DNA from 3 places in the Pseudomonas rhizozeae genome. Region 2 is predicted to be linked to each of the others. Evidence: riboswitches for the same ligand, from Rfam matches in the RefSeq annotation. Region 2 holds a riboswitch; each other region holds the start of a gene.
The links. A riboswitch is a leader RNA that binds a small molecule or an ion and turns the genes downstream of it on or off. The one in region 2 is predicted to bind cobalamin.

Region 1 (3,270 bases), on a different contig from region 2:
GGCCACGTACAGATCGTTGCCGACCAGGGTCATGCCGAACGGCGAGTTGAGGTTTTGCAGGAACACCGTGCGGGTTTCCGCCACGCCGTCGTGGTTGCTGTCGCGCAGCAGGGTGATGCGGTTCGCGCTCGGCACGCCGGCGCCGGCGCGGCCCATGACTTTTTCCATGACCCAGCCACGAATGCCTTTGCTGTCATCGGGTTTCGGCGGCGCGTTGGTTTCAGCGACCAATACGTCGCCGTTCGGCAGCTTGTACAGCCAGCGCGGATGATCCAGGCCTTTGGCGAAGGCGCCTACTTGCAGGCCCTGGGCCGCAACCGGTTTGCCGCCGTCCGGCCAGCCGATTGCCGGGGCGATGTTAACGGTGGGAATCAGGGTTTTGTTCGGTTCCGGCAACTTGGGCGAAGCCCCGGTGCCATCCGACACTTGCAGTGTGGAGGACTCGCCGCAGGCGACCAGGCCGGCGGCGAGCGCAATGACGACAACGAATTGAGGCTTGAACATGCGGGCATCCCTTTGAGTGCACTGTGTAGTGGTAGAGACACTCGGCGCCGCGATGGTTCAACCTCAGCCGCGCGCTTCCTTGAACAGCATCGCAATTCCGGGGTGATAGTTGCCCGATTCGTTACGCAACTTGCGATATGCATAAGGGAAGTACCAGGCGACGGCACAGGTGTGCTCCTTCTGCAGGTCGTCGACCATGTCCTGCAATTCTTCCGGCGTCGCGCTTTGCTGGGCTTTTTGCGGGGAGACAAACAGGCAGCCGAGTTTCAGGTCGCTGGCGTAGCTGATGCGTTTGGCGTCGCTGGTGATGTCTTGCAAGGCTTGGGTCAGGTTGAGGTTGTTGACCTTCGGCCAGCGCTGGGTGGTTTGCAGGTAAGCGCGCTGTTCGGCGCCGGCAATCATCAGATCGGCGCGGGCGTTGCGTTCGCCTTCTTCGAGTTGCTTGCGGGTGCTGGTGTGTTGCAGCGTGACCATCTCTGCCATCCAGGCCGCCGCCGACAGCAGGCCGAGGTTGGCTTGTTCGTCAAACCAATATGGCGAGTCGTTATCGCCGCGCACAGCGTTGTAGCGGTCGATGCAGTCGAACCAGCGCTCCAGCACCGGGCGCAGGAATTCCAGCTTCGGATTGCTGATGATCATGCCTTGCATGGGGCTCACCCTTCTTTGTGTGATGTTAAATTTATGGCGCTTTGATATCACTGTGACAAGCGTCGCACAAGATTGACGTCAGATATTTGAGCGGCGGCGGATAAACGGCGACGGCGGTCCTGCTTTCATTGACGCTCCACCCCCAACCCTCTAACCTTCGCGGCTTGTTTCAGGTGCTCTGTGGCCACGGTCGACAGGGTGAAACAGGGAAACCGGTGAGTGCTGCTTCTATTGCTGAAACCACGATCCCGGTGCTGCCCCCGCAACGGTAAATGAGTGAAAGCTGCGCCAGCCCTTTAACCAGGGCCAGCCACTGTGCCAATCCGGCATGGGAAGGCGCGCAGCCCGGCCTGCGCCGCTCATGAGCCCGGAGACCGGCCTGATCCATCCAGCGGCATCACGGTGGGCGATGCCAGGCTTTTTGCCGTCTATTCCTGTGCCCGCCCGCCGTGACCCCGCCTCAACGGAGAGCTGCCCCATGACTGATTCCCCCGAACGTGACGAACGCCACCTGGCACGCATGCTGCGCAAAAAAGCCGTGATCGATGAACGCATCGCCAATTCCCCCAACGAATGCGGTTTGCTGCTAGTGCTCAGCGGCAACGGTAAAGGCAAGAGCAGCTCGGCGTTCGGCATGCTCGCGCGGTCCATGGGCCACGGCATGCAGTGCGGCGTGGTGCAGTTCATCAAGGGCCGCAACAGCACCGGCGAAGAATTGTTCTTCCGGCGATTTCCCGAACAAGTACGTTTTCATGTGATGGGCGAGGGCTTCACCTGGGAAACCCAGGACCGCCAGCGCGACATCGCCGCCGCCGAAGCCGCGTGGGCAGTGTCCCGCGAATTGCTGCGCGACCCGTCGATCGGCTTGGTAGTGCTGGATGAACTGAACATCGCCCTCAAGCACGGCTACCTCGATCTCGATCAGGTGCTCAGTGATTTGCAGGCCCGCCCGCCGATGCAGCACGTGGTGGTAACGGGGCGCGGCGCCAAACCGGAAATGATCGAACTGGCCGACACCGTGACCGAAATGGGCATGATCAAGCACGCCTTCCAGGCCGGGATCAAAGCGCAGAAAGGCGTCGAACTTTGACTCAGCCACGTCATTGCCCGGCGGTACTGATCGCCGCGCCGGCCTCCGGTCAGGGCAAAACCACCGTCACCGCCGCGCTGGCCCGTTTGCATCGCAATCAGGGGCGCAAGGTGCGCGTGTTCAAATGCGGCCCGGACTTCCTCGACCCGATGATCCTCGAGCGCGCCAGCGGTGCGCCGGTCTATCAATTGGACATGTGGATGGTCGGCGAGCAGGAAAGCCGTCGTCTGTTGTGGGAGGCTGCCGCCGAGGCCGACCTGATTCTGATCGAAGGCGTGATGGGCCTGTTCGACGGCACGCCGTCCAGTGCCGACCTGGCGCGCCACTTTGGCGTGCCGGTGCTCGCGGTGATCGACGGCACCGCCATGGCCCAAACCTTCGGCGCATTGGCCTTGGGCCTGGCGCGCTACCAGCCAGACCTGCCGTTCGCCGGTGTGCTGGCCAACCGGGTCGGGACCTTGCGCCACGCGCAATTGCTTGAAGGCAGCCTCACCGAAGGCCTGCGCTGGTACGGCGCGCTCTCGCGGGAAACCGGCATCGAGTTGCCCAGCCGCCATTTGGGCCTGGTCCAGGCCAGCGAACTGAACGACCTCGACCTGCGTCTCGACGCCGCCGCCGAAGCCTTGGCCGGCAGCTGCGAGGTAGCGCTGCCACCAGCAGTCGAATTCGCCGCACCGACATTGATCGACGCCGAGCCTTTGCTGGCTGGGGTGCGGATCGCCGTGGCCCACGACGAAGCGTTCGCCTTCACTTACGGCGCCAGCCTCGATCTGTTGCGCGCGATGGGCGCCGAGTTGAGTTTCTTCTCGCCGATTCGTGACTGCGAGTTGCCGCCGGCGGACAGCCTTTACCTGCCCGGTGGCTACCCGGAATTGCACCATGTGGCGCTGTCGCAAAACACCGCGATGCTCGACGCAATCCGCGCTCACCATGCTGCCGGCAAACCCTTGCTCGCCGAGTGCGGCGGCATGCTGTACCTACTCGATTCGCTGACCGATGTCGAAGGCACCCGCGCCGAATTGGTGGGG
Region 2 (3,270 bases):
ACTGCGCTTCCAGTGCTTCTGGCGCCAGCATCGAATGCACTTGCGGTTGCGGCGCGCCAATCACATGCGGCACGGCGAGGATCGCCACGCCAAGGATTTTCAGCGCCCAGTGACGGCCGAACACGATCAACGCGATGCCGGCGGCGGTGGAGGCTGCGGTGCCGACCCACCAGATTTGCCGCTGCGCCAGATCGGCGGCAGCGGTGCCCGGCAGTTCCGGCGGCAGGCCCAGCGTCGGCGCCAGCACGAACGTCGCGTAACCGGCCAACCCCCAGAGCAGGCCTTGAGCGGTTCGAGTCGGTGCACGCAAGGTGTACAGGCCGGCCAGCATGAGCGCAAAACCGACCGCGACCACCAAGTTGCCGCCGGTCGTGGACAGCACGCGCTGCCAGCCGTCTTCCGGCTCCCAGGCTTCGCCGTCGTGGCTGTGGGCGGCCGTCGCACCTTCGGCATGTTCGTGGACTTCAACCGCGGCGGGCTCGGATTTCTCGTAGGTCTCGGCCTGGAGAATCAACGGGGCAACCCAGAAGCTTTGCAGCAGGGTCAGCAGCAGGGCGGCCGCCAGACCGGTGAAGCCTGCGGTTTGCGCAATACGCTTGATCATCGGGGCAGGTCTCAGTGGCAGGGGAACGCGGAACTGTGACGGGTATCGTGCGCGGCGTTATGGACGGCTTCGATGTGCGAGAAACCGGCGAAGTACACCAGGCACACGCCGAGGATCGACGCACAGACGGCGGCAGTCAGACGTTGGCTGAGGGTCGTGGTGCTGGCGGAGCTGTTATCGGTGCTGCTACCGGTGCTGCTGATGATCGACATGGCGCTTCCCTCTGTGCTGTCAGCGGGTGAATCGAGCGCATGGCAGGCCTCGGCACGGCAGGCGCGCGGAGACTCGAACAGCGCCCGCCCACCGCGGGTTTGTTATGGCGTGGTCAAGCCACGATGTGTTGCGGGCCGGTCTCCGGGCTCACGAGGGGCGGGGCGCGCAGCCTCACCTGAAAGAATCGCCTTCCCATGCCGAGGCACAGTGGCTCTGATTCTTCGCTCGCTTACCGTTGCGGGGGCAGCACCGGACTGACATGGCCTTGAGTAAAGCACATGATTCACCGGTTTCCCGTTTCACCCTGTGAGGGGCACCCGTAACAAGATGCGTAGGAGAGCATGGGCGGGGGACGGGCGTCAAATTGGCTGCAGATTCGTCTGGTGCAACAGCTTCATTGTGGTAAGGGAGCTAGCCTGTGGCGAGGGGGCTTGCCCCCGATGGGTTGCGAAGCAACCCAGCTTTCTCCCGCCGAACGACCGTGCGTCCAGGTTTACGACGGCTGCGCCGCCGAACGGGAGCAAGCTCCCTCGCCACAAGTAAGTCCATCAACCCAGGGCCCGTCCATCCACCGCCGGTGATCGCGGACATTGACCCGCTCCCACACCATGCGTAGCCTTGCGCTTTCGAGGTTCTTCGGCGCGTGCGCCGGAGCTAAGAAGGGAACGCGGTCAATGCCGCGGCTGCCCCCGCAACTGTGAACGGTGATGTTCGCTGCCACGCCACTGCCCTGTTTGTAGCTGACCGCTACCGGGCGGGAAGGCGCAGCGAATGCCAGGCCCCCGGGCCGGCGCGCCGTCAGCCAGGAGACCTGCCTCGGCACAGATTCTCACTACAACCGGGCGGGGTGATCCGGTGGCGATCTCTTCCCGCGCGCCTGCGCCGCCGGTTGTCGTCCCGTATGCCCGCCACCTTGCCAAAGGGCATCCGATGAAAACACTGGCCAAACTCCCCGTCACCATCGTCACCGGCTTCCTCGGCTCGGGCAAAACCACCTTGCTGCGGCACATGCTCGACAACGCCCAGGGTCGCCGTATCGCGGTGATCGTCAACGAGTTCGGCGAGCTGGGTATCGACGGTGAAATCCTCAAACAATGTTCGATCGGCTGCACCGAAGAAGAAGCCAACGGCCGCGTCTACGAACTGGCCAACGGCTGCCTGTGCTGCACCGTCCAGGAAGAGTTCTTCCCGGTGATGCGCGAACTGGTGGCCCGTCGCGGCGACCTCGACCACATCCTCATCGAAACCTCGGGCCTGGCGCTGCCCAAGCCTCTGGTTCAAGCCTTTCAGTGGCCGGAAATCCGCAGCGCCTGCACCGTCGACGCAGTGATCACCGTGGTCGACAGCCCGGCCGTGGCTGCCGGCACCTTCGCCGCGTTCCCGGATCAGGTCGATGCCCAGCGCAAACTCGACCCGAACCTCGACCATGAATCGCCGCTGCATGAGCTGTTCGCCGACCAACTGGCCAGCGCCGACCTGGTGATCCTCAACAAGGCTGACCTGATCAGCCCGGAAGACCTGGCCCGCGTACGCCTGGAAGTCGCCGAAGAACTGCCGCCGGCGGTCAAGGTCATCGAAGCCAGCAGCGGTCGCGTGCCGCTGGACGTGCTGATCGGCCTCGGCGCAGGTTCCGAAGAACACATCGACAGCCGCCACAGCCATCACGATCATCACCACGAAGGTGAAGACGATCACGACCATGACGCCTTCGATTCGATTTCCATCGAACTGCCGCAAGCCGACGAAAGCCTGCTGATGGACGCCCTTACGCAACTGGTGGTCAAGCACGGCATTCTGCGGGTCAAGGGCTTCGCGGCGATCCCGAACAAACCGATGCGCTTGCTGATCCAGGGCGTGGGCACACGTTTCGACAAGCACTTCGACCGCCAGTGGGGCGGCGATGAAGCGCGCACCACGCGTTTGGTGCTGATCGGCCAGGAGCTCGATGCGGCGCAACTTGAAGCGCAACTGCGCGCTGCGCTCAGCGTTTAACCCATGCACCTGCTCAGGACCCAGCCCGGCGGTTTCGTCTCGGATGACAACATCGCCGACCTCGGCCAAACCCCCGCCGAGCTGGTGATCCTGTGCAGTGGCGACTCCAGCCTGGCGCTGCTCGCCGAAGCCGCGCAGCAGTTGCCCGACGACTACCCGAGCCTGCGCCTGGCCAACCCGATGCAAGTGCAGAATCACGCCTCGGTCGACCTCTACGTCGACGAGGTGCTGCGTCACGCCAAGGTCATCCTGATTTCCCTGCACGGCGGCATCGCCTATTGGCGCTACGGCGTCGAGCGTCTGGTGGAACTGGCCGAGCGTGGCGTGCAGCTGATTCTGGTGCCTGGCGACGACCGCCCGGACCCGGAACTCAGCGACCTCAGCACGGTTCCGGCCGAGGACCGCGAACGGCTCTGGCACTTCCTGCGCCAGGGTGGCATGGGCAATGCGCTCGACCTGTT
Region 3 (3,270 bases), on a different contig from region 2:
GCCGCCATGTCGCTGAGCGAAATGTTCAGCGTGCAGGACTGGGCGCTGTTGTCCGGTGCGCTGCGCCTTAAGCCGTTGGCCGCGCGCGATATGCAGCGTTCGGTCAGTGCCCGGGCGCTATTGGACGATGAGGTGTGCGCGCAGTTGCTCGATCAACTGGGGCCGGTGATCGGTTCGCCGACTCGCAGTATTACCGCATCGCTGCTGGCCAAGCGTTTTTCCTTTCTCGCCACCGGTGCCTGTTTGTACGCGCTGTCGGCGTGCGACCGGGGCCTGCCGCTGACACTGGACAACGCGGTGCTGGAATACGGTTATGACGAGGGTCGCTGGAGTTCGTCGCTGCCGCTGGCGGATCACACACCGCAAAGTTATGCGCCGGGCCAGCGCGAGGCCTGGCGTGAGGCGATCGTCGGCGACTTGTTCGCCGGGCTGCTGGCACCGTTGTGGCAAACCTTCAACCGGGTCAGCGGTATTTCCCGGCGGATCCTGTGGGAGAACACGGCGGTGCGCGTGTATTCGTTGTATGAGAAACGCATGGGTCTGATCGACGATCCGCTGATTCGCCAGCGCTGTGCCGAAGATTTTCACTGGTTGCTGGAAGAGGCGGCGCCTGCAGTGTTTGGGTTGGGGTACAACCCGCTGGGGCATTTCCGTCGGCCATTGACGGTGGTGGAGGGGGGCAAAGCGGTCCGGTTCCGCCGGACCTGTTGTTTTTGGTATGAAGTGTGTGAGCCGGTGGAGTTTTGTTCGGGGTGTCCGTTGGTGAGGCCCAAGGTGTCGAGGGCATCCGCAACGCACTCACCGGGCGGTGAATAGCCTTCGTCGAAACGTCGCCCGGAGCAGGCTCGCACACCGGAGCTCCAGTGTTCAGGCGAACGGCATCCATCACCCAACCCTCTGCTCGCGAGAGCTATTCGCCTGCCAGCAAACACCTCGAACGAACCCCATCGCACATTGACTCTGCCCGCCACCAGTGGTCAGATGCGCGCCTGTTTCAGGTGCCTCATGCCGCCGTGTATGAGGTGAAACGGGAAACCGGTGCGTCGTTTCGATGACTAGTCCGGTGCTGCCCCCGCAACGGTAAGCGAGCGAAGCATTCGACAGACCACTGTGCTCCGGCATGGGAAGGTGAATGCTTCATGACCCTCGCAAGCCCGGAGACCGGCCTGAAGCTTTGTGTGGCAAACCCGCGGTGGGCGGGCGCAGGCCGGTTTCCGTGGGCTTTTGCGCGCCCGCGATTCCCTATGCGTTGTTCCCTCCGGGATTCATTCATTCCTGTTTCGAGTTGGAACGACATGTCCCGTAAATCCTTGTTCAACACTTTGTCCGGCACGTCCCTGCGCGCCGGTATCGCGCCGTGCCTGGCGTTTGTCTTGCCGGTCCAGGCCGCTGAAGACGACACCACCCTGACGTTGCCGACCACGGCCATCACTGAAACCGTGCACAGCACCGAAGCGCCGGCCGACCTGCACACCGTGGTGCCGACCGGTTCGCGGCTGAACCTCACGGCGCTGCAAACTCCGGCCAGCGTCAGCCGCATCAGCGCGGAGCAGATCCAGCGCCGCAACAACGCCACGGTGCAGGACGCAGTGACCCGTTCGCCGGGCATCAGCTTCATCGGCTCGCCGGGCAATGGCGGCACCGCGTTGTCGGCGCGCGGCTTTACCGGGCATGGCTCGATCATGCAGCTCTATGACGGCACGCGGCTGTACGTGGGCGCTGGTACGGTGACGTTCCCGGTGGACACCTGGTCGGTGGAGCGCATCGATATCCTGCGTGGCCCGGCCTCGGTGCTGTACGGCGAAGGCGCAACCGGCGCGGTGGTCAACGTGGTGCCGAAGAAGCCGTTCGAGGGCGAGATACGCAATCGCCTGCGCCTGGGCTACGGCTCGGATGATCGCCGGCAAGCGGCGCTGGACAGCGGCGGCTCGTTGACCGACACCCTCAGCTATCGGCTCAACATCAATCGACAGGCGAGCAACGGCTGGGTCGATCGCGGCGACTCCGACAGCCTGGCCCTTAGCGCGTCACTGCGCTGGGCGCCGTCGGAAGACCTCAGCGTGAGCCTGTCCCACGACTACGGTGAGCAGAATCCGCAGCAGTATTTCGGCACGCCGCTGGTGCAGGGGCACAACCGCGAACGCCTGCGTGATCGCAATTACAACGTCGACAATGCCGAGCTGCACTACAACGATCAGTCGACGCGGCTGGTGACCGATTGGCGCATCAGCGATGCAATCACCGCCAGCAATCAGTTGTATTTCCTCAAGACCCAGCGGCGCTGGCGCAACGCGGAAACCTATACCTGGCAGCCCGGCGAGCAAATCGGCCGCAGCGACTTCATCAGCATCAAACACACCCAGGAACAGGTCGGCGATCGCCAGAGTTTCACCTTCGACCACAGTCTGTTCGGTCTCGACAGCCGCACGGTGGTTGGCGCCGACTACAACTCGATCCGCTTCCTGCGCAAGCATGACTTCGGTAACACCTACAGCGACAGCGTGCCCATGGCGCAGTCCGGTGGCGGGCAGTACGTCAGTGATGACCCGTACCGCTCGCGGGATGGTAATCAGGCGCGGCAGTTCTCGCTGTTCGCCGAGAACCGCACCCAGTTGACCGAACGTCTGTCGCTGATCACCGGGGCGCGCCGTGATCAGGTGCACCTTGATCGGCATGATTTGCTGTCCGACACCCGCAGCGACCGCAGCCTGACCGGTGAGAACTACCGCGCCGGACTGGTGTTTGCGCTGACCGACGACACCTCGGTCTACGGCCAGTACGCCACCAGTACCGAGGGTGTCAGCAACCTGCTGACCCTCAGCGCCGGCCAGCAGCAGTGGGACCTGACCAAGGCCAAGCAGACTGAAGTGGGTTTCAAGCAGCAGTTCCTCGATGACCGTGGCGAATGGACGTTGGCGGCGTATCACATCGTCAAAAAGAAACTGCTGAGCACCGACCCGGCCAACCCGACGATCCAGCAGCAGATCGGCCAGCAATCCTCGGACGGCATCGAGGCGACTTTGGAACTGAGCTTGCCTTACGCGGTGCAACTGTCGGCCAACGCCGCATTCGTACGCGCCGAGTACGACGACTTCGCCAGCGGCGGCCAGGACTTCCAGGGCAACCGGCCGGTCGATGTACCGCGCCGGACTGCCAACCTGTGGTTGAGCAAGGATTTCGCCGAACGCTTCAATGCCGGCGCGGGGGTGCGCTACGTCGATGCGCGTTATGCGGATAACGCTAACCAGACCACGGTGCCAAGCTACAGCG

Region 1: another riboswitch for cobalamin. It lies ahead of cobO (cob(I)yrinic acid a,c-diamide adenosyltransferase); the one in region 2 lies ahead of cobW (cobalamin biosynthesis protein CobW).
Region 3: another riboswitch for cobalamin. It lies ahead of RG836_RS08860 (TonB-dependent receptor); the one in region 2 lies ahead of cobW (cobalamin biosynthesis protein CobW).

Annotation. Positions count from the first base shown of each region.
Region 1 is NZ_JAVLSB010000041.1:37,377-40,646, reverse strand. It holds gene RG836_RS12845 (PQQ-dependent sugar dehydrogenase) at 1-504, opposite strand, end outside; gene RG836_RS12840 (hypothetical protein) at 568-1,152, opposite strand; cobalamin riboswitch at 1,307-1,549, shown strand; gene cobO (cob(I)yrinic acid a,c-diamide adenosyltransferase) at 1,631-2,242, shown strand; gene RG836_RS12830 (cobyrinate a,c-diamide synthase) at 2,239-3,270, shown strand, end outside.
Region 2 is NZ_JAVLSB010000043.1:151,424-154,693, reverse strand. It holds gene RG836_RS14030 (CbtA family protein) at 1-604, opposite strand, end outside; gene RG836_RS14025 (CbtB domain-containing protein) at 616-816, opposite strand; cobalamin riboswitch at 933-1,153, opposite strand; cobalamin riboswitch at 1,430-1,650, shown strand; gene cobW (cobalamin biosynthesis protein CobW) at 1,748-2,809, shown strand; gene cobN (cobaltochelatase subunit CobN) at 2,813-3,270, shown strand, end outside.
Region 3 is NZ_JAVLSB010000026.1:97,295-100,564, reverse strand. It holds gene RG836_RS08870 (ABC transporter ATP-binding protein) at 1-16, shown strand, start outside; gene RG836_RS08865 (IucA/IucC family C-terminal-domain containing protein) at 7-816, shown strand; cobalamin riboswitch at 980-1,184, shown strand; gene RG836_RS08860 (TonB-dependent receptor) at 1,296-3,270, shown strand, end outside.